DNA from 4 places in the Clostridium swellfunianum genome. Region 2 is predicted to be linked to each of the others. Evidence: riboswitches for the same ligand, from Rfam matches in the RefSeq annotation. Region 2 holds a riboswitch; each other region holds the start of a gene.

Region 1 (5,940 bases), 2.3 Mb from region 2:
AGCAGATAAATATTCAGTGTACAGGAGGCGTAACAATTAATAATTGTTATGTACCTCAGAGAAATACAGGAGGGTAAAAAATGAATTTATTAAAATCTTACAAATCTTCTTTAATACTTCTCAGTTCTGTAATTATAGGAGGCTTAGTCGGCGCAATTGTTGGTCCTAAAGCATCTATAGTTGAGCCGCTTGGTGATTTATTTCTAAACTTGATGTTTATGATTATTGTTCCACTAGTGTTTTTCAGTGTTACTTCAGCAATTGGCAACATGGTTAGCATGAAAAGGCTTGGCAAAATACTCGCTGCAATATTTATAGTGTTCACAAGCACAGCCCTTTTAACTGCTGTTATAAGTTTTATTGGAGCCTTAATTATGAATCCTACAAATGGAATTGATACTTCAGCTATTAAAGCCCTAATGTCCAAAGCTGCTGAAGGTACTCAAAGCACAGAGAAAGTTGGTTTTTTAAAGCAGCTTGTTAATACCTTTACAGTATCGGATTTTATAAGCTTATTTTCAAGAAAAAATATGCTTCAGCTTATAGTATTTTCTGTAGGCCTTGGTTCGGCAATTGCCATGGTTAAGGAAAAGGCACAGCCTCTTGCAAAATTTCTGGATGCTGGAGCCAGTGTAATGATGAAGCTTGTTGATATAATAATGTACTATGCTCCAATAGGTCTTGGCTGCTATTTTGCTTCTGTAGTAGGACAACTTGGCCCACAAATCCTTCAAGGCTATCTAAAATCCTTTTTACTATATTTAATATTAACCGTTGTGGTATATTTGGGACTATTTACTCTTTATGCTTTCATTGCTGGCGGAAAAAAAGGAATAAAGATTTTCTGGGAAAATGCCATAACTCCATCTATAACAGCCTTAGCAACCTGCTCAAGTGCAGCCTGCATACCTGTTAACCTTGAGTACGTAAAAAAAATGGGCGTAACAAAAGATATTGCAGAAACTGTAATTCCACTTGGCGCAAATACTCATAAAGATGGCTCAGTAATAGGTGGTGTATTGAAAGTAACCTTCTTATTTGGTTTATTTGGCTATAGTATGACGGACTTAAAATCAGCATTATCTATAATTTTTACTGCCTTTCTAGTAGGTGCAGTAATGGGCGCAATCCCGGGAGGAGGAATGATTGGTGAAATGCTTATAATAAGTGTTTATGGCTTCCCTCCAGAAGTCCTTCCTATAATAGCAGTAATAAGTACAATCATAGATGCTCCTGCTACTCTATTAAATTCTACAGGAAATACGGTATGTTCTATGCTGGTAACTAGAATGGTTGAAGGAAGATTAAAATTCGCTAAAATTTTAGCTTCCGAAGCCGGATTAAGCGAGCCCGCTTAAAACTGAAGCTTTCTCTGTCAAAATCAATATTACCAAAGTAAAGAATCCACAAAATCTATAGCAGATAGCAAAACTAGCCAGCCATATAAGAATATAACAATTTAACCATATGGCTGGCTAGCCCTTAATCTCTTAAAAGAATCAGTATTAGTGACTCAAATTCCAAAACTTTACTTATACCTTCTATTGTAATGGGTAAACTATAGATATGCTAAATTTAGCATAATTCAAAGTTTTGAAAGTGGGGAATTTAATATGAACGATAAAAATCTTCAAGAAACTCAACAATTAAACGCACAGGCAAGGTCAAACTCAACATCTGATGGAAAGTCAAAAGTCAGCCTAACTCATCCTGAGCTAGGACAAAGCTTTACAAACAGCATTTCTAGCTCAGATCTTCAAGAAGCTGTAGAACTTAATCAAAAGTCTAGACAAAATAAAAATAGATAAATATATGATCATAAAAATGCAAGGCAGGTTTCATAACCTGCCTTTACCTAAAATATTATTTTCTCTAAGTCCTTTAAAGAAGTAACTATATAATCTGCTTCTAAAGAAATGTATGCCTTATTGGTATTATACAAGCAGGATTTAGCTCCAGAACTTTTAGCCCCTATTATCTCGATGTCCCTATCACCAACAACTAAAGTTTCAGCCTTATTCATGTCATATTTATTAATTAAATATATGAAGCCTTCAATATCAGGTTTTCTTTTGAACCCTTTGTCTATGGTTACTACTTCAGTAAAAAGTTCTGTCATGTCATGAAAATCTAAAATTTTAAGTGCAGTATCCTCTTCTCTATGAGTCAAAATAAAGTTCCTGCCACCTTTATTTATAAGTTCTCTGCAAACTTCCTTAGCATAAGCAAATGGTATTATTTTACCCAAGTCTGAATTTTTTTCATATACTCTATATTCTTCCACGAACCTGCTATCAAGCTTATAAAGTTCAGTAAAGTGTTTAGCTGCCGTATAGAAGGAAACTTTCATATGTTCTAAAATATTTTCTTCACTTTCCTTTATCTCTCTATCTTCAAGAGCTCTCTTGAAAGCGTACACCATTGCAGGATAAGTATTAAATAGCGTGCCGTCAAAGTCCCAAATTATATTCTTAAACATTTGCATCCCTCCTTTTATTTTATATAAGGTTTACCTAGATTTTCAGTTAAATTAACCAAGTCATCTTTCATTATTATTCTGTCTAAGCTCTTCAATATTTCACCTTTATCTTCAGCTTCAATGTTCATGGATGCTAGTATCATATTTTTTAGTTCAGCTATCTCTTTATTTTTATTATCGATAATATTTTCATACTTTTGTTCCATTTCAGTCCAATTTCTGTTGAGCATATTTATTAAAGACGCCATTTCATCAGAACTACCTACTATACGATTTAGGAGTAGCAGATTAAGCCTTAAGACCTCTGGAATTTCTCCGTGTGAATATCTCAACTGGTGATCTATCTCACCATACCCTTCTTCAAAAATTGTTCTCACTTGTATTTCAGCAATAACCTTGTGATTTGTTGGGAAGGATTCAATCAAGTAATGAACTGAACGATATCCGGATTTTCTTGAATGAATTTGAATATTAAGTTCCTCAAAACGTTTGGTGTCATCACCTTCTCTAACATTTGCAGTAATCTCAACAACTTTCCACATGCTCGTTATAAATTTATGTATTTCTTCCCAATCCTCTTTAAAAATATGTATGGCTCTAATTCCTATTAAATCTGTAATTTGTTCCTTATAATTTTCAGCAGAAAACTTAAAATCTTCACCATATTTTTTCTTCCTATCTGGAGTCTTTCTAATTATCTTCTCTATTAAATGTTCTGATTCCTTAACTCTAGATTTTACAGAATGTATTTTCCCATGAGTTCTTAGGGTACTTGCTATAAAGTCAGCCTGAGTTTCATAAATATTTTTATATATATTATAATCTGAATAGATAGCATTAAGAGTTTCCCAGTTTATTCCCATGCTTTCAACTTCATTTTCAGTAAGATGATATTTCATTAAAAAGTCTTTCCTTGAGATTTTCATGAAATAGCCTCCTTAATATTATTTCTTCATAGATTATATCATAATGCTTTAATTTAAAATAGAAAAAACCATCAGTGCGGTTTAAACTGCTTGATGGTTTTTTCTATTGCTCTATTTACCTAGCTGCAAGAAGAGGCTATTTAATTTAGATGCCAAAAACACCGTGAAAATTGGGGAAGATAAACTATACTAGAGGGAATAGTATAATTATTGGGTCTACTTTTACCTCTTCTTTTGCTTGTTACTTGCTCTGTTATATTCATCTACTTAATTATGATCATAAATGCTTCAACTTGAAGCATTTATTAAATCAAGAAACTCAATTACTTGACAATAAAAAATACCCATACCAAAAAGGCATGGGTGTAAAATCTTTCCAAACCTTTCGGCAACTGGCTGACGTAGTGTTTCTCACTTTAGTCCCTATAGCTTTGCGTCACTAACTTTCGTTAGTTTTGCCTTTATCGAGTTTTACTTTCTCTAAACTAATTATATAAAAGGTCCTTATAGTTTGCAATAGGACAAATATGAATGTTTATAAAACTTTATATATTTATTTTATGAACTGAACTGTAAATGCATCCTTGGAAAGTGCATCAAATTCATACCCCATCACTTTTAACCCCTCAATAACTTGAGGAAGTGCCTCAGTTGAAGTAGTTTTCAATCTGCTGCCGTGCATAAGAATAATAGCTTTATTCTTTCCTTTTGCCCCCTGTAAAACATTTTTCACTATTGTTTCCTTAGGAACAGTATCTGCTGCCGCATCCGCTGAAGACACGTTCCAATCAAAATATTGGTAGCCTTGTTCTCTAACTGTAGATATAAGCTTTTTCATGAAAAGCCTTCCACCATATGCCCAACTTACTTGGTTATTTGAGCCTCCAGGAAAACGGATAAGCTTTGGTCTCATTCCTGCTGCTTCATATATAAAATCATTTAACTTTTCTGTGTCCTCCATATACTTGTCAATTGAAGAATAAATATATGAATATTTATGCGAAGCAGTATGGTTTCCTATTTCATGTCCTTCATCAGCCATTCTTTTAAGCATTCGTTTTTCAAATTCAGAGTTTTTCCCATCAAGCTCCAAGTTAGGAAAAAAAGTTGCCTTTATGTTATATTTCGCTAAAGTATCCAGAATTCTAGCTGTATTTTCTGACATGGTATCATCGAAAGTTAAGTATGCTATTTTCTTATTATCATTGATAACTTCATCGGCACTTTTTTCCTTAAACTTGAGAGCTAGTTCAGTATATTTCATGCTTTTATTTCTTAATATCGCCTCTGAGATTTCATCATTATTATCTTGCTCCTCTGGTGTGCTGATTGATTTGGCCTCAGAAATAGCCTTTTCTGAAAGCAGGTTTTCCTGTTGCTTTTTTTGTGAGCTGCATCCTGAAATAAAAATAATAGCCACTATAACAAAAAGCACTGTAGAAGTAGTTCTGTTAAGCATTTTTATCCCCCTATAACCTACGCCTGTACATACGTTTTATAATCCTTTGTATTATATCTTAATTGTATGTGCCGAAGTAAATACTAATACTAATACTATGAAAACAATGGGAAAAACCGCTAAAGCAACATTAATTACCTTAACGGTTCTTAGTTTATCTATTCATAAACTGTTCAATATCTTCTACAGTTTTAATTATATCTTTAGACAGGTTCTCATAACCACTCTCAGTTACAAGAACATCATCCTCAATCCTGATTCCTATCTTCTCTTCTTCAATGTAAAGTCCAGGTTCCACAGTTAATACCATTCCAGACTTAAGCTCTGTATTTCCATCTCCAACATCATGAGTATCAAGACCTAAATAGTGACTCACTCCATGATAATAGTATTTCGAGAGCTCTGAGTCTTCATTAATAAGTCCTATTTTCTTTAGGCTCTCTGCAAGAGATAGTTTTGTAGCCTCGTTAAGCTTTGAAAATGGAACTCCTGGTTTTATAACTGCCATAGTATCTTCCATTGCTTTTAGAACAATATTATAAATTTCCTTTTGTCTTTCAGTAAATTTTCCATTAACAGGGAAAGTTCTGCTAATATCTGCATTATAGTACTTCCACTGCGCTCCTAAATCAAATAAAATCAAATCACCATCTTGTGTATTGGCGTTGTTTTTTGAATAGTGAAGTACTGTGCCGTTAACTCCTGATGCAGCAATGGTTTTAAATGCATAATCAGTTACTCCGCTACACTTTAAAACATAATCAAAGTTAGCCTCAATTTGGTATTCAAGCATGCCTGGTCTTGCATTATTCATGAGGCTCTTAATACCTTCGTAAGTTATTTCTATAGCTTTTTTTATTTCAACAATTTCTTCTTCGCCTTTTATAACTCTTAAATTGCAAATATCATGATATATATTCTTAATCTTAATCTGCGGGTATTTTTCAAAAACTGTCCTCGCAAATAAATTAGCTCTTGTGGGTACTGAGTCCCATCCCCTACTTTCAAGATCAAGATATAGTCTCTTTACATCATATGAAAGTATGTATCTACCTAAGACGCTTTCAAAGCCATCC
Region 2 (5,940 bases):
CATTTTATTCTCCTAGAATTTTTTATTTAATTCCTTTAAAGCTGATTCAACGCTACAGTCTTCATGAATAAGTCTAGCTATTGCACTGGCATATCGAGCAGGATTCTCATGATTCCATATGTTTCTCCCCATTGCGATTCCCGCTCCACCTGCACTAAGGGCTTCCTTAATCTCGGTAAGAAGCTTTTCTTCTGATACCTTTTTACTGCCTCCTAATATAACTACCGGAACATATACACTCTCACAGAGTTCCTTAAAACTTTCAGGATCGCCAGTATATTCAGTCTTTATGATATCAGCCCCCATTTCCGCACCCATGCGACATACAAAGGTTATATTAGCTGGAGTACGTGAATCTTCTCCGCCTTCAAAGCCTCTTGGAAGCATCTCTGCAGTTAGAGGAATTCCCCATTTGTTGCAGTCAAGAATATTTCTAGATAAATTCTTTAAGGTTTGATCTTCCCACTTAGAGCCAGGAAACCCCATACTTATTACGGAGTCTGCTCCAAGCCTAATTGCATCTTCTACATTTACTACAGCTTGAAGAGGCTTATCTTTAGAACCTAAAAATGATGAACCACCGTCAAGTCTTAAAATAATGCCCTTGCCATGAAAATCATCAGCGAATTTTTCCGCAAGTCCAACTGTTGCTAAAAATGCATCTGCTCCTGCTCTTGCTACCTCGCTTATTATCTTTCCTGGATACTTCATTGCAGGAAGTACATTAAAGCCGTTTCCATGGTCCATAGCCATGATAAATGTTCTCTTATCCTCTCTGAATACGTGATTTAGACGATGTACTTTGTTTGCCATGTTGAATCAACTTCCTTTCTTTTAAATGTATTATAGACTGTAAAGTTTTTAACATATAAAGTGTTTTAATATATTGCAAGCTGCTTGCTCCCCTATAACAGGCTTAAAGAAACATATTTAAATGTTACATTTGTACATTATATGAGCGTTTGTAACAGAACATTACTCTTGTATTTATTTTTAATAAATTATTTAGCCTATTATTTCTAAACTCCTAATTTCTAAATACTAACAAAAATATAACTCAATAAGCTTGTACGCACTAATAATAAGATGGTATAATAAAAGCCTAATTTAACATATTTTGGAAGGTGATACTGTGCAAGATATAAATATAAGAAATGAGTATACAAAGGTTGCCTACTACTATTACAAGTTAGGAATGACTCAAGATGAGATTGCAAAAAAAATGTCCACGTCTAGGCAAAGAGTTAATAGAATTCTTAAAAAGTGTCTTGAAACAGGAATTGTAAAAATCGTTATACAAGAATATGATAATCAAAATGTGGATTTGGAAATTGAATTAGAAACCCTTTTAGGGCTAAATGAGATGATTATTGTAAATAATGCTGATGGTGAAATCAACGAATTCCTTGGAGCTGCAGCTTCCTCCTACCTTGAACGCGTCTTAAAGGCTAATGATATAATTGGCTTCTCCAGGGGAAGAGCTTTGTCTTCTCTAGTACAAAATCTTCGACCAATGGATAAAAAGAATCTTACAGTCACACAACTCGTTGGCGGACTTAATGCTGATGAATCCCATATTAATTCAGATTATATTGTGGCTCACTCCTCAGAAGTTCTAAATGCAAAGCCATGTTTTATGTATGCTCCTATTATTTTAGAAAACAAAAAGCTCCGTGATTCTCTAATGAATGAAAGCTTTTTTTCTAGCGTATACGATGTCATGAAGTCTTGTACTATAGCAATTGTTGGTATTGGAGATATGTCTGATAAATCTAACTTTGTGCAAAAAAATTTCATATCGAAATCAGAATCCTATATTCTTCAGAGTAAAAATGCAGTAGGGGAGATATGTACACATTATTTTGATGTAAACGGAAAAATAATTGATAGCGGTTTAAATGACCGAGTGTTATCCATAGATTTGCAAAGCTATAAGAGCATTCCTATTCGTATTGGGGTTGGCTGTGGCCCAGAAAAGCTTTCTTCCATACTTGGCGCCGCACGAGGAGAACTAATAAATGTACTTATAACAGACTTTAAAACAGCACAAGCTCTATCTGAAATGTTATAGTTAATATTATAATTGTAGTCTTGTGTATATAATGAATAAGACATGCTACGCCCATTAGACAAAGTAAGGTGCTGCAGACTATAAAATCCGCAGCACCTTTTTTACTTTATCAAACTATTCATTTCAATGGCAGTATTTTTTAATTCTTCTGCGCTCGCAGCAATCTCTTCGCTTACAGCGGCAGTTTGATTTACTGACTTTGTTACTGTTTCAAATCTGCTTAGTGTATTTTCTGTTGTCTCCACTATGTTTGAATTAAAGGCTACAACATTATTTGTTTCTTCTAACAGGTTAGTCATCAGTTGATTAACCTCTTTGATATTCTCACCTGATAGTTTCTGCTTATTTAGCATGTTCATTACACTAGAAACTGTTTCACTCAAAATCTTATTTCCAAACTCTATCTTTTCATTGCTGTCTACCATAAGTGTTTCTACCTGTGATGTTTTTTCTTTAAACTCATTAACGATAACACTTACATCACTTAAAGACTTTCTGCTGTGTTCAGCTAGTTTTCCAACTTCCTCTGCAACAACTGAAAAACCTCTTCCAGCTTCCCCTGCCCTTGCGGATTCAATGCTTGCATTTAGTGCAAGAAGGTTTGTCTGGTCGGCAATATCACCAATCATTGAAAGTATCTCATCCATTTGTCTTGATTTTTCTTTTAGAATTTTAGTTGCCTCTGAAGTTATTACTATACTCTTCATTGCGCCATTCATAATATCAAGCACATTCTTTACAGATTTCTCATTGCTATTGGAAGCTTCCATCAGCTCCTCAGAAATTGCCTCAGTTTCTTTAATTTTTGAAGATGCTGTTTTATTTATATCCAGAAGAGTTTCAAGAATTTGTCTACTTCTATGAGAATTATTCAGCATTTCATTTGCATCCTCGCTTACGGCCATACTAGCACCTGCGATTTCTTGCATGGAACTATTTTCTTCTTCTATAATATTTGTTAATGAATCGCTAGAACTTAAGAGAGCCTTTGAAAATTCAGAAATCTTATTAAACAGCATTGATATACTGTTATTTTTTTCGCTCAGTATATTCTGATTTTCCTCAACCTCCTTAAGAAGTCTGGCTGAAAACAAGGTAAAGATAAAGATACCAAATGAAACAAGGCTTATATCTACAGCTCTTATAATTAGCTCTCTAACAAGCACTTGCTTATCTGGAAGCGCTACTGGGTTTAATAAAAACAAAGCTATTTGACACATTATGCTTATTGTTAATGATATTATATTCATCTTTGTATCTAAAAACATAGCACCAAGGATTACAAAATAAAAAACACTTATCCATAGCTCCTTAGATGGGAATAAAAGAGTTATATACATATAATTAGTATAAGAAATCAGTAATATAACAGCTTTAAGCACAATTAGCTTTCTATTCCAATTCTTCTCATCCTTCATGATGTTTTTATACATAAGCCTAAAGGTTATTAGTTCAATTAAAACCAACCCCATTAGTCCTAAAATAGGAGTCCAGCTCATTTCGCTGTATAAGCCAATATACTTCATAAATGCAAACAATCCTCCTGCTAAGCAGGCGCTTATTGAATAAATAATTAAAACAAATTTTAAAGTTCTCTTTTGATAATCAACTAAAATACTTGCGGATTTTTCCATATACATCCTCCTTCGCTTCAGTATGCTTGTTTACTTTTTTACCATTTATATAATAATGCTGCCATGGTATATCCACCTGCTACTGAACAAAATATTGAAATTTCATCCTTATTAAATTGCTCTTTATTTAGCCTGTCATCCAATGCCATAATGGGGCTTGTGCAGCCTGTATATCCGTACTTATTTCCAACAAAAGTCGCCTGTTCAAAAGAAGCGCCCAATTTCTCCATAGTCAATCCTAAATCAAACTTTGAAAATTGAGACATGAAATAATGTGTAACATCTTCTTCTGTATATCCATTTTCCTCTAAGAGACCAATTATTAATTCCGACCACTTTTCTGAAAGGAAGCTAAAGTCAAAAGGATTCCACTCCATCTTCTTTTCGTCTGGCTCTATATCCTTGTTAGGTATGTTAGACAAACCGCATGCAGGGAACCTTATAGTTTCATTATAGGTATCATCAGTATCCATTCTAGAGCCTAAAAATCCTCTTTCCTCCTGCTCTTCCCTTACCTCTAGGACTACAGCTGCTGCTCCATCTGAAATACATCCATAAACAACTAAATCATTTTCCTTAGCAAAAGGACTTATGTGCATTGAGCCTACTACTAGAATTCTTTTGTACTTCTTATCAGTTTTTAAATATCTAGAAGCTATATCTATTCCTGTGATCATACCAATGCAATCATTGTTTATATCAAATACATTTGTAACACTCTTAGCCTGAAGCATATTTTTTAGTATTAATGCACAGCATGGAGTCAGGTATTCTGGAGTATCTGAAACAGAAATAATTGCATCAATATCCTTAGGCTCAAGCTTCGCTTTTTTTAGAGCCTTTTTTGCAGCTTCAACGCCCATCGTTATGCTTGTCTCATTTTCTTCTGCAAGAGTTCTTGTCTCTCTTCCAACCTTCTCCATTAAACCAATAGCATGCTCTTCCATACCGTATTTCCTAAAGTGATTGGCATAATATTCATTATCAACTATTCTTTTAGGGTGATAGCTTCCTACACCTTTTATGTATACATTTCTAAACATTAAAACGCCTCCAAACTTTACTCCTTATTTTTGTTGCAGATTTTTAGTCTTTTAAATGATGTAAACTGATTGTCTAAGATGTTGATATAGACTCACCTCCATTTACATATATAATCTGCCGAGTACTTTTGAAAGCCATAAATAAGAACTCAAAAAATACCAAGGTAGACTATGATTAAACGTCGCCCTTGGTATTTTTTTATTTATGTACTTCGGCAACCTGGCAATCATAGGATTATGCATCCTTTAGACCCACGGCTTTGCGTCCCCGCCTTTCGATGGGTTTGCTATTATCGGCACGTTTTTTCAATTCGCATCATATTATAGCACAATTTTCCATAAAGTCCAAGTGTATATCTTATAAGAGTTTCCTAATAGTATTTCTTCACAAATTTCAGCTTCCGTACATATAATGATAAGTGATTAATAAAAAGGAGATGTTTTAGTACGAACATACTAGGCAAAGCGATGTCCTATTCCTTTGTAAAAGTGTCTAAATTCTCAGAGAAAAAATTTAACAAAGATACTGAAAATGCTTTTAGCCGAAATACTGAAGTACTTAATAAAACTCTTTCAAGAAATTGCAGCACTGAATTTGGAAAAAAATATAACTTCTCAAATATTCACAGCGTGGAGGATTATAAAAAGAAAGTTCCTCTATGCACTTACAAGGACTATGAACAATATATTAGCAGAATGTGCTCAGGTGAGGAAAACATCTTGGTAGCGGAAGAAGTAAAATTCTATGGAATGTCCTCTGGAACTACAGGCAAACAAAAATATATCCCAGTCACGAAGAGTTCACTTTCTGCTGTATCTGAAGTAATGAGCATGCTTATACAGAGAATTCTTTATAATAATTTTAAAAGCAGCTGGTCCTATGGCAAAGGCTTATCACTAACCGATATGGTTATAGCGGGATATACTCAAGGCGGAAAACCAATATGTGCAGGAACTTCCGGAGGTATGAGATCTATAAAATGGATGATACCATTTATTTGGACTACTCCTGTAGAGGTGATGAATCTAGGGAAAGGCATTGATACCCTGTATCTTCACCTTCTGTTTGCAATTAAAGAGCGAAATCTTATGTATATAAACGGAATTTTTATTTCTTCTGTTCTAGATATGTTCAGACATTTGGAAAAACACTCCGAAGAGCTGGTGAGAGATATCCGAAAAGGAACTATTA
Region 3 (5,940 bases), 1.1 Mb from region 2:
ATGAACTTATAATTTTTATAGGTGTTATGTTTGGGGTAAGCGGTTCAGCTGCTGCACTTAGGGTAATATCTGCAAATATGTCGAAGCAAATTCTTAAAAAGCTGCCTCAAAAGACATTAACAAAAACAGTTTCCTACCCTATTATTAAAAAAATTGCAGCTCTTCTTGGGGTTAAGCTTACAAAGGATACCTTCGCAAAAGGATTATCTAAGGCAATTCCTATAATTGGAGGAGTTGTTTCTGCTGGCATGACCTATGCATCAATGAAACCAATGGGTGAGCGTTTAAGAAAAACCTTAATTGAATCAGTAAGCAGTTATAGCCAATCAGATTATAATAGAGACTTAGGTGAAGTAGGAGTAGATTTAGATAATTACATAGATGTAGAATATGAAGAAGCTTCAGAACAAAAGGAGGCTAGAACAAACATTACTAGCATGGCAGATGAAATAATGAAGCTAAAACAACTTTTAGACCTTGGAGCAATAACTTCTGAAGAGTTTGAAAAACTAAAAGCAAATTTGTTAAACTCTAGACTTTAATGAAAAGAGAATGTGTCTTAAATAACTTTAAGAGCATTCTCTTTTTATGTTTTAAAAATCATGACAAATTTGGAACAGTAAAATTGAGCCTTAAATGATATAATCATGATACATAGATTATAAGAGGGTGGATATGGTGGATTATATACAGCTTATTCAAAATAGTATTGATTATATAGAAGAGAATTTAAAGGAAGAGTTAAGTGTAGATAAGCTTTCTGAGCTAACTGGTTTTTCATCCTACCACTATTATCGTTTGTTCAATGCCTATGTGGGAATGCCTGTAATGCAATATGTGAGAAGGCGAAGGATGCTTCATGGCATAAGTGATGTTGTTAATAAAGGCAAGAAAATAATTGATGTTGCCATGCAATATGGCTTTAATACCCATAGTGGTTTTAGCAAGGCCTTTAATAAAGAATATGGCTGCTCGCCAAGTCAGTATATAGAGAATATAAATGGAAGCATACCAAAGAAAATAGATCTTATGGTGCTGAAAAAATATAACCTTTTGAAAGGGATAGTTATGGAACCCAAAATTACAACCAAGCTTTCTTTTAGGATTGCGGGGTATGAATTTGAAACAAGCTTTGAAAGCCAGAGAAATGAAAGAGAAATTCCAGCCTTTTGGGAACGTTTTGAAATAGAAAACTGGGAAGATAAATTATATGAAGAGGTCAAACCTTCGGTTCATGGAGAATATGCTGTATGCTTCCCACCTAACATGGAAACAGGCAAGTTTCAGTATCTTCTTGGAGTAACCGCAGAAGCTTATGATAGGCCAAGCGAGAATATTATAATTACAGAAATACCTGAGGCTTTGTATGCAGTGTTTACAACACCTCCTGCACCTTATGAAAATAGAGAGTTTTCAAAGGCTATTCAAGGAACCTGGAATTATATAATGTATGAATGGTTTCCTAATTCGGGCTATGAAATAGCACCGGGCAAGCCTGATTTTGAATACTACGATGAAAGATGCCATAATCCTTTAAGTTCTGTTATGGACATATATATTCCAATAGTTAAAAAGCAGTGAAGGGGTTGATTAAATGAGCAAAAAACTATCTCAAACCACAATTTATTTAATATATTCAGGTGCTTCGGCACTTTTCTTTTCTATGGTTTTTACAGTGAGTCAGCTTTATAGAATTGATACTCTACATTTAAATCCCCTTCAGCTTGTACTTGTAGGTACAGTTTTAGAAGCTTCCTGTTTTGTATTTGAGGTACCAACAGGTGTTGTTGCAGACATGAAAAGCAGAAAGCTTTCGGTTATTATAGGGCTTTTATTAATTGGAACAGCATTTATATTAGAAGGCTCTGTGCCGTTATTTGCAGCAGTCATAGTAAGCCAGTTTTTATGGGGACTGGGCTATACCTTTACAAGTGGTGCAGATGAAGCTTGGATAGCAGATGAGCTGGAAGGCAAAAGTTTAGATTGGGTTTATTTAAAAGGAGCTCAAATGAGCCAGTTGGCTTCCTTTATTGGCATACTTTTAAGTACTGTAATAGGTGTAAAGCTTATGAATTTGCCAATTATCATCGGTGGAGTTCTATTTATAATGCTTTCTGTTTTTCTAATGTTCTTTATGAAGGAGGAAAATTTCAAACCCGCTCCTGCAGAAGACAGAAATTCTTGGATGCAAATGAGACATACCTTCATGGAAGGGATTAAATTTATAAAAGGAAGCAAAGTGTTAGTTTTAATGATGTCTATAGCACTTTTGTATGGCCTTTATAGCGAAGGCTTTGACAGATTATGGACAGCGCACCTTCAAAATGATATAGGCTTTCCAAACATAGCAGGAATCAAGCCTATAGTTTGGATTGGAATTATAGATGGCACTGCGATGCTTATAAGCATACTTGCAGTTGAATATATAAAGCGAAGAATGGAGAAAACAGGGGAGCTTGATAGGGTTTGGATACTAACTCTAATTAATATACTTATGGTTGCAGCAGTGATTTTCTTTGGGTTTTCGGGAAATTTTACTTTAGCATTATCCATGTACCTTTTATTCTATATTTTAAGAACTACCAATGGACCAATATACAGTGCTTGGAGAAATAAAAATATAAAATCAGAGGTAAGAGCTACAGTTATATCAACCTATGGGCAGATAGACGCCTTAGGTCAGATTATTGGGGGACCTATTATTGGGTTTATAGCTTTAAAAACCTCAATTTCTGCTGCTATAGTAGTTTCTGGAATCATCTTATCTCCTGTAGTAGTATTGCTTATTATGGAGCGAAAAAAGTAAGAAAATGGAATTTGCTAGTGAATAAGTGCTTTCAGACATATAAGTCTCCAAAAATAGAATAAGTAATTTTAATTATATTATAAAAAACCTTGAATTTGCCAAATTTATATAATATAATTATGAGTGTAAAATAATAGAAATAAAACTTCATAAATCAATTATTTTATATTTGTATAATAGCAAACCCATCGAAAGGTGGAGACGCAAAGCCGTGAGTCTAAAGCAAGATTAATTGCCATGATTGTCAGGTTGCCGTTGATATAGGTTAACTTTTTGAGCTTTACTAGACAGGCACCTTTTTTGCTTGTCTTTTTTTAATAATTAAGTTAACTAAAAACAACTAATGTTTTATTAATTGAGGAGTGTGTGGGGAATTGAATACTAATGAAGTAAAAAAATGTTTAAAGAAAAAGTGGACAAACGAAGAAGTACAAATATTAAAAGATTTTTATAATGTAAAACCTATGGAAGAAATAATAAGACTTTTGCCTGATAGAAGCAGGGAGAGTATTATAAAAAAAGCTAAAGGACTTGGATTAAACTCAGAAAATAAACACTGGTCTGAAGAAGAAGTATCATACCTTGAGGAGAAGTGGGGAGTTATTCCTGTAGAAAATATAGCAAAAAAGCTAGGAAGAACAAAGAATGGAATTTTGCTTAAGGCACACAAAATAGGGCTTAGGGATCAGGTTATTGCAAATGGTGAATACCTTACTCCTAAAAATGTTGCTTCTGTTTTAGGAGTTGGAACGAGGACTATTTATAATTGGATGAACAGAGGTTATGTAAAATATAGAAGGTTAAAGGTTAATTCTGTAAAGAAATATCAGATTACTATCTATAACTTTAAAATATTTTTAGAGGAACATCAAGATAAATGGGATGCGAGAAGTTGCGATCTTAAGTTTATAAATACCTGCTTCATAACTTCACGAGATAAAGGAAGCTGTGAGCTTCCAGAATGGCTTTTAGCAAAGGTAGAGTCAGATAAGCTTAAGAAAGATATGTCGTCTCGAAAAAAGTGGACAACCAAAGAAGAAATGACTCTTAAGTCTATGGTTAACAACGGCAAAACTTATAGAGAAATTGCTACTCTTTTAAATAGAAGCTTTTATTCAGTTCAAGGAAAGATAACGAGCAGGATGAATGGTTTTTTGCAAGTTTAATCAATCAAATAGATTTATAACATATAGTATTTAAATAAATAGTTATATAAGAAGATGCCCATATGTAAAGGACTATTTTATTAGCAAACCTGCTAGTAAAGTAGTCCTTCCAAATTTTCACTCATTGTATAAAACCTTCACTATTAATATAATAATATTTAGTAAACTTAATTCTATAAAGGATTGATTAGATGAGAAACAAATTTGAAGGCTTCATAGAGGAGCTGGCTATGACAGAAGTTACACCTAATGTGTACAACCAGTACTCCTATGAGTATAAGGATAATGAGATTAGAAGAAAGAACTTACTGATTTATCTAAATAAGATGAATAAGATAAAGCCAAAGGTTATGCTTGTAGGAGAGGCACCAGGCTACAGAGGCTGCAGGCTTACAGGAGTTCCTTTTACAAGTGAGCATTTGCTTATGAATAATATGAATGGACTCGACTTATTTGGCAGAGAGGCTGGATACAAACTTGTAGAGGAAAAAGATAAGCTTCTTAAGGAAGCTACAGCAACTATAATATGGGATACTCTTATAAAACATGATATTATGTCACTTGCATGGAACGCATTTCCGTTTCATCCCCACAAGGAAGGCCATGGACAAAGTAATAGAGCGCCTCTAAGCAAAGAGCTGCTTATTGGGGAAAAGCCGCTTTTAAGAATGATTGAAATGTTTAACATAAAGCATGTTGTTGCAGTTGGCAATAAGGCAGAACAGACTCTTAGAAAGCTTAATATAAGCTGTCATAAGGTTAGGCATCCTGCTCAAGGCGGCAAAAATGAATTTATTGAAGGCGTTAAGGCTTTTAAAGCACTATACTTGTAATTTAATTAGGAATTGCTTAATATGGTTTAAAACTTAAATGTTGTATATAATTTAAAGTGAAATCAACAAAGGATGGTGCAAGCATGAGTAAAATAGGTTCAAAAGATGTGCAACAATTCATAAATGATAACCTAAGTGAAGAGTTTTTTAAAAATAACATTCCAAGCCAGATGTCTGCCTTTAGAATACTAGATATTACTGTATCAGTTAATGGAATGGATGAAGAGCTCTACAGACAGCTTCCAGATGCTAAGAAAAAGCAAATGGAAGAAGAAAATAGAGTTGTTGAAAACGAAGAGGATATAAATAAGCTTTACAATATGCTTAGAAAATCCCTTATACCTAGAACTGTTGCTATTATAGATAGAAAGTTAATGGAACATAAGGAAACAGTGATGCCTAAATTGCTAGAGGATTTGAAAAGAAGTGCCAATGATCTATTTATTGAGTCTGCGGCAAGAATTCTTATAAAGGCTGAAGACAATTACTCGAAGGAAATTGCCAATATCCTTCCTCATATAAAATACCCGTATACTCAGGCTGTTGCTTGTTATGTACTGGGAAAGATAGGCAGTGAGGAGCACATAGAGCTTCTATACAATTACTTTAATAAATTTAAAAGAGATTATAGGAATGAAGAATATTTTGAAGGTCCGCTGCTGGGGCTTCATGAGATGAAAAGAAGATTTGAATTTTAATAAAAGTGCCTGACCTCATGGTGAATTTGCCATGAGTCAGGCACTATATTTTTATGCTACATTTTTAATATCAATTTTCTTTCCTTCTTTACGCCATTTTCTAAATTCAGCTGCTGCTGTGAAAAGAACGTCTGTAGAGGAATTAAGAGCAGTTTCGCAGGAATCTTGAATAACACCCACTATAAAGCCTACCCCAACAACCTGCATAGCAACATCATTTTGTATACCAAATAAGCTGCAAGCTAGAGGAATAAGAAGCAGTGAACCACCAGCTACACCTGAAGCACCGCAAGCGCTTATAGCAGAAAGTACGCTTAGTATAATTGCAGTTGGAATATCCACCTTGATGCCAAGGGTGTGAACTGCCGCAAGGGATAAGATAGAAATTGTTACAGCTGCTCCAGCCATATTTATAGTAGCGCCTAGAGGAATTGATA
Region 4 (5,940 bases), 2.8 Mb from region 2:
CGCTTATTTCTAAAGCTATTTCCTTTAGTGGAGGAATTATCTTTTCAAATGATGGAAAAGGTGATATAAATCTTAAGGTTCCCGCTGGTCAAGGTATATCAAGACCCGAAGGAGGAATATGGGGAGTTGTGTACATTAAAGGCAAGGGTTATTACTTTCCCGACAATGTTGTTTTAAAAAATCAAAATGATATAGAAACAAAGCTTACTGAAATACCTGATACCGATAATACAGACTACATGGATAACTCTTATACAGATTCAAAAACAGAAACAGTCATAACTAATTCAGTAATATGGAATTAGGCTTTATTGAAGGAGGCCTCAAATTTATGCTTTATAAAAAGAATAGATTTAATTGCACTGATAAAAAGATAAAGTCTCGAACCCAAAAGGGGTTAACTTTAATAGAAATAGTTATTTCTATAGGGATATTAGGCATAATTAGCGTAGCCTTTTTATCTATGTTTTCTACTAGTTTATCTGAAATATTCAAATCAGGACGAGCTAGCACGTCGCACTATGAAGCACAATATAAAATGGAGAATAGTATTTCTGAAAAACCAATTAGCGGAACCCCAAGCACTACTGTTCAGCTCAAATTTGGTGATAAATCATACCAAGTAACTGGCAGAACCGTTGATATTGACTATAGCTCAGGTAATCAAACAAAAAAACTAACCTCTTTCACTGTAGATTAAAATAAAAAACAAAAGAAGGTGTATGTTGCTTGCTTATTAAACGCAATATTGCGTCGATAAAAAATTCAGGAATTACGCTTATAGAATTAATAATCACCTTGGCCATAGTTTCGCTAGTAATTGCTATGACTTTTTCTATGAATATATTCGCCAATAATACTTTCAGCAAGGGAATTAAAAAATCAGACGTTCAATCTACCTTAAGACTAGCCGCTGATTATGTAACAAAGCAGCTTAGATTTAGCGGAGAGGTTGAGTTATTACCTGCTAAACCAGCTGATTTAGATTCCGATACAGAGTATATTTACATAGATTCTTCAACTGGTTCTTTAATTCACTATTCAAATGGAGTTTATAAAACAATTATTAATTCTTCTGGCGGAATATCAACAAACATAGAATTTCAGCAGCAAGACCACCAAACTGTTTATTTTAAAATAAGCAGCACACTAAAAGGCGAAGATTTTTCTGTCGATAGTTCTGTTATAGCACTTAATCTTGGCAATAACATAATTCAAGGTTTAAGCCCCTCATATGCAATAAGCTTTACTAAAGAGCAGCCTGCAGCATTTATACCTGTAACATCGGTAAATATTTCAGCCCCATCTTCGACTATACCAACTGGTGGTGGAACCCTTCAGCTTTCGAGTTCTGTGAATCCTTTAGAGGCTTCCATTAAAACTGTAACTTGGTCGGTAAATAATACTTCAGTAGCAACCATTGATAAAGATAGCGGCTTGCTAAAAACAACCGCCTCTGCTGCTAGCGGAATACCAATAGTTGTCACTGCAGCTGCAAATGATGGTTCAGGTAAATTGGCTACATACACTGTAACCACAGCTTCACCTAGTGCTCCAACTGCAATAACAGCGTTATCAATAGTTGCAAATGATGGAACTTCTATAAAAAGGAATAAAGGAAGCCTACAGTTATCCTATAATGCTACTCCGCAGAATGTAAAGCTTAAATCCGTTGAATGGAATGTTTTTAATGATCGCAATGCTTCAATTTCTGCCTCAGGTTTACTAAGAAGCCCTAATGGCTCTAATAAACTCACAGCAAATTCATTAAAAGTAACTCTTAAGGTTACCTCAATAGATGGAACAAGCATTTCAAAAGATATTAGTATAGCTGTTACAAACAAGTAAAACAAAGCCTGCTCGCAAAACTTTATTTACGAGCAGGCTTTGTTTTATTTATTTAGCAAAATTATTTAAACGGGTTGTCCTTACCATAACTGCTTTGATTAAAATCATATTCATTATGCAGATTTATACCATCCTGCACATAAAGCACGCTGGCAGTTAAGGTAACGGATAATTGACCATCAACATTGCCTTGTTTAGTTACATTAACAGCACTTACATTAGTTAGCCTGCTGTTTGTTTCTAAGTTGTTTATATACTCAGTAAAACCGCTGTAATCCCCCTTAATATTAATAATTACCGGAACAGCCATAATACTTATCCCTGAAGCTTGTGTTTCTTTCTTTTGCTCGCTGCCTGCCTGATTGCTAGTAGTTGGTGTATTTTTCAAAGTCCCTTCACCTGCTTCATATTTCACTCCATTACCCATAGTAAGACCAACTAAGGTAACCTTATTTTCCAAAGCAAGCTTATTTAGCTCTCTCATAACCTCAGCATTCATATCACTCTTAGGCATGAGCTTTATGTACTTATCATATTTTTCCTTTAGTGAGACTATTTCTTCGTTCATCTTCTTATTGCTTGTATCCATAAACTTGGCTTGCAGTACCTTCTGCTCATAATTATTCACTCTATCTTGAACAGCTTTTGTTTTTATTCCTATTGGAGTTATTATATATTGGTAGTAAATATATCCTATAAGCATAATTGCAAATATGCTTAAAAGAAGCTTTTCACTTTTACTTAAGTTCTTCATTTTACTTCCTCCCTTATATTAGTGATTACTAAGGTGAAAGTATAGATACCCTTTTGTTCATCTTTAATTATATTTGCAACAAGGCTATTAGTAAATTCCTTTGACTCTTGAAGATTAGCTGCAAACTCATTAATTGAGTTGTATACCTTTGCTGCTGCAGATATATTAATACTGCCCGACTTATAATCAAGAGTATTTATAACAATATCCTGTGGCATATGCTTTTCCAAGCTTTTAATAACTGGATATATGGCAGAGTTGGATTTTTGTGTTTTCTCTACTAAATCTGCATACTGCTTGTAGGAGGTTACTTCTTTTCTAAGCTTCTCATTATCAATAATTATAAGCTTCGATTTTTCCAGAGAGCCTTTAAGGTCAGCTTCTCTTTTGTTAAGCTCGTTAAGCTTTGCATAGGGCACAATAGCAATAGCCGCTAATAATGAGAGTATAAGCAGCGCCCCGCCAACTGTTTTAAGAAGCATTGCATCCTTTTCTCTCTTCTGCTTTATATGGTTTGGAATAAGATTAAGTTCTCTCATAGCCTACTCCTTTCTTAGCAGCAAGCCTATGCTATTAACATAGTATTTGAAGCTGCAATTCTCAGGAAGCTTTGTTTTTATCCCTATTTCTTCAGCCGAGTCAACTATTTCCACTGTAGTTGAAAAGTATTCCTGAATGTAATTATCAATTCCTTTTATTTCTGCGCCTTCTCCAATTACATAAATCATGTCTAGCGACTTATTTGTTTTCCCTGTGGTATAAAACTGTATAATTTTCTCAAAGGAATAAAGTGCTTGATCAAACAGACCTTTTATTGCCACATCAACAGTACTCTCTTCTTGCACATAAAAGTTAAATACTCTTAAGAAGTTCTTCGCAGATTCCTCTGGTCTGGATTTAGCAAATGGATACATTATATCCGCCACATTATTAATTCCAAAAGGTATGGTTCTCTCAATAAATAATCTCCCGTTCTCTAAAATAGTAAAGTTGCTATTATAATGATCTATGTGAATTATGCCGATGCTTTGTATTTCCTTCTTAAGCTTATGAACATTTCTAAAAACCTTGCTTATATTATTGGGAGCAATATCTATAGCTTCAAGTTTTAGATTTAATTTTTTAGCAAGCTCCACATACTTGTCTATCTTTTCTTTAGGTGCAGAAACCACCATAACCTTGTAGACTTTCTTTTCCTTTGTATTTATCTTATCTATTATCTCATAATCTGTATAATAGTTTTCTCCCTCATTGGGAAGGTATTGACTAATCTCCCACTGCAGTGATTTAATGATTCCCTTGCTGTCCATTATGGGTGTTTCTATATGCCTTACTACAATATCCTCACCGTGTACAGTAAAGGATATTCTTTTTGTGGTTATATTGTTTTCTTTTAAAAACTCTGAAATCGCCTTTGCAAGCCTTTGAATATTTAAAATATTTTCCTTTACAAAAGCCTCTTCAGGAGTCTTTATACTACCACAGCATTTTATCTTGTTTTTTGAACCTGATAGAATTTTTATGTACTCGTGCCCAATCTCTACAGCTATTAGGTCTTTTTCAAACATTAAATCACCACTTTCATGAAAGATGTAATCTACCTTTATTAGTTCTAAAATCATATATCTATAAAATTATATATTTGTTCTCTGTATTTATAAACTTTAAAAGGCAGCGCTATCGAACATGTTCATTAGTGCTGCCATGAAAGATTTATTTAATATTAATTATAGTCTTTTATTATTTTTCAAAAATAATGTTATATTTAATCTCAGCAGAAAAGATGTCAATTTTTAACTATATAATATTGTTAAATATTTATTTCAGAAATAAAGGGTCGGTTACACTATTAGCTCCATACAATTCAAGTGTCCATATGTAAATTGTATTTCTTTGCTACCCTAATCTCTTAATTTTAGTTAAGAGATTCATAAGAGTCAGCTGGCTTTGAATCTTTAACTTTTACATCACCAGTAGCAGCATCATACCAAAACTTATTTGCAGTATTTTGGCATGCCTTTACACCAGTTGAAGTTAAAGCTTCAGGTGCAAGATAAGCAGCCATTGCTCCGCTTGTTTTAAAATCCGATGCAGCCGGAAGTGAATTAGTAGATGAATTAGCTTGGAAAGTTTGTGCTGCACTTTGAAGTGTTCTTGCAGTAGCTAAATCTGCTTTATCCTTCGTACCACTTAATGTAGAACCGAATCTTGGAACAGCAATTGCTGCTAATATTCCCAGAATTGCAATAACTACAATAAGTTCAATTAATGTAAAACCCTTTCTTTTCTTGGTCATTAATTTTACCTCCCCTTTGTTTATCATTTTTTACCCTCCTAATGTTTATATATGAATGCTTATTATGCAATTCATTCTACATACTAGATACTAAGTTATACATCTCAAACATCGGCAACAGCATAGCTATTACAATAAAACCTACCACTACTGCTAAAAATACTATTATTAACGGTTCAATTAATGTTGACAATTGAGAAGTAGCATTTTCAACCTCATTATCATAAAACTCTGCTGTCTTTTCCATAATACTGTCTAGAGTTCCTGTTTCCTCGCCTATCTTCATCATTTGGGTTAGCATAGTGGGAAAAACGCCTCTGCCTTCGAGACTTAAGGCAATGCTATGACCTTTCCTTACTGCTTCGCTAGTGCTTTGGAGTAATTTACTTGCTACTGCGTTTCCTACAACCTTTGAACAAATATCAATACTCTCAAGTAGCGGCACGCCTGTACTCATAAGAGTCCCAAAGGTTCTTGTAAACCTTGCTGTTACAATCTTGGTAATTATCTTTCCAAAGAGCGGCATATCTAGCTTTAGCATATCTACTTTTTCTGCTGCCTCTTCATTATTCCTTATAAATATCTTCGCAACTATTGCTAGCATCAGAATAAATCCCATAAGTAGCAAGCCATATTTTTTCATGAAATCACTCAAAGCCATAATTATACGGGTAGGCATAGGCAAGGTGCCTCCTGAACTTGTTATCATGCCCACGAAGGTAGGCAGTACAAATATAAGAAGAAGATTAACTACCACAACTGCAACCACAGCTACCATAATAGGATAAGTTAAAGAGCCCTTAATCTTTTTCTGAAGCTTGTAGCTCTTCTCATAATAATCAGCCATTCTATTCATTACAGTATCAAGAGTTCCGCTCATTTCACCAACACTTATCATGTTGACAAGCATTTCTGGTATATCCTCATGCTTTCCTAAGGCTTCTGATAAACTACTTCCTTTTTCTATATCACTTTTTACCTCTTTAAGTATATTTCTGAATTTTTTATTTTCAGTTTGTTCAGCAACTACATCCATAGCCCT

What was found. A riboswitch is a leader RNA that binds a small molecule or an ion and turns the genes downstream of it on or off. The one in region 2 is predicted to bind cyclic di-GMP.
Region 1: another riboswitch for cyclic di-GMP. It lies ahead of NBE98_RS18320 (RelA/SpoT domain-containing protein); the one in region 2 lies ahead of NBE98_RS06940 (3-oxoacyl-[acyl-carrier-protein] synthase III C-terminal domain-containing protein).
Region 3: another riboswitch for cyclic di-GMP. It lies ahead of NBE98_RS02285 (helix-turn-helix domain-containing protein); the one in region 2 lies ahead of NBE98_RS06940 (3-oxoacyl-[acyl-carrier-protein] synthase III C-terminal domain-containing protein).
Region 4: another riboswitch for cyclic di-GMP. It lies ahead of pilM (pilus assembly protein PilM); the one in region 2 lies ahead of NBE98_RS06940 (3-oxoacyl-[acyl-carrier-protein] synthase III C-terminal domain-containing protein).

The regions. Positions count from the first base shown of each region.
Region 1 covers NZ_JAMOFV010000006.1:3,872,391-3,878,330, reverse strand. The annotation lists gene NBE98_RS18340 (UDP-N-acetylmuramoyl-L-alanyl-D-glutamate--2,6-diaminopimelate ligase) at 1-9, shown strand, start outside; gene NBE98_RS18335 (dicarboxylate/amino acid:cation symporter) at 81-1,358, shown strand; gene NBE98_RS18330 (hypothetical protein) at 1,614-1,808, shown strand; gene NBE98_RS18325 (HAD-IA family hydrolase) at 1,856-2,479, opposite strand; gene NBE98_RS18320 (RelA/SpoT domain-containing protein) at 2,494-3,405, opposite strand; cyclic di-GMP riboswitch class I at 3,790-3,875, opposite strand; gene NBE98_RS18315 (polysaccharide deacetylase family protein) at 3,959-4,864, opposite strand; gene NBE98_RS18310 (aminopeptidase P family protein) at 5,019-5,940, opposite strand, start outside.
Region 2 covers NZ_JAMOFV010000006.1:1,524,665-1,530,604, forward strand. The annotation lists gene NBE98_RS06925 (class I fructose-bisphosphate aldolase) at 13-813, opposite strand; gene NBE98_RS06930 (sugar-binding transcriptional regulator) at 1,133-2,071, shown strand; gene NBE98_RS06935 (methyl-accepting chemotaxis protein) at 2,173-3,705, opposite strand; gene NBE98_RS06940 (3-oxoacyl-[acyl-carrier-protein] synthase III C-terminal domain-containing protein) at 3,744-4,748, opposite strand; cyclic di-GMP riboswitch class I at 4,960-5,047, opposite strand; gene NBE98_RS06945 (GH3 auxin-responsive promoter family protein) at 5,217-5,940, shown strand, end outside.
Region 3 covers NZ_JAMOFV010000006.1:455,705-461,644, forward strand. The annotation lists gene NBE98_RS02270 (SHOCT domain-containing protein) at 1-542, shown strand, start outside; gene NBE98_RS02275 (AraC family transcriptional regulator) at 676-1,581, shown strand; gene NBE98_RS02280 (MFS transporter) at 1,595-2,806, shown strand; cyclic di-GMP riboswitch class I at 2,975-3,063, shown strand; gene NBE98_RS02285 (helix-turn-helix domain-containing protein) at 3,181-3,972, shown strand; gene NBE98_RS02290 (uracil-DNA glycosylase) at 4,164-4,805, shown strand; gene NBE98_RS02295 (hypothetical protein) at 4,889-5,503, shown strand; gene sstT (serine/threonine transporter SstT) at 5,555-5,940, opposite strand, start outside.
Region 4 covers NZ_JAMOFV010000006.1:4,322,252-4,328,191, forward strand. The annotation lists gene NBE98_RS20540 (pilus assembly PilX N-terminal domain-containing protein) at 1-305, shown strand, start outside; gene NBE98_RS20545 (prepilin-type N-terminal cleavage/methylation domain-containing protein) at 332-700, shown strand; gene NBE98_RS20550 (Ig-like domain-containing protein) at 730-1,848, shown strand; gene NBE98_RS20555 (hypothetical protein) at 1,910-2,602, opposite strand; gene NBE98_RS20560 (PilN domain-containing protein) at 2,599-3,141, opposite strand; gene pilM (pilus assembly protein PilM) at 3,145-4,170, opposite strand; cyclic di-GMP riboswitch class II at 4,429-4,511, opposite strand; gene NBE98_RS22485 (type II secretion system protein) at 4,518-4,898, opposite strand; gene NBE98_RS20575 (type II secretion system F family protein) at 4,975-5,940, opposite strand, start outside.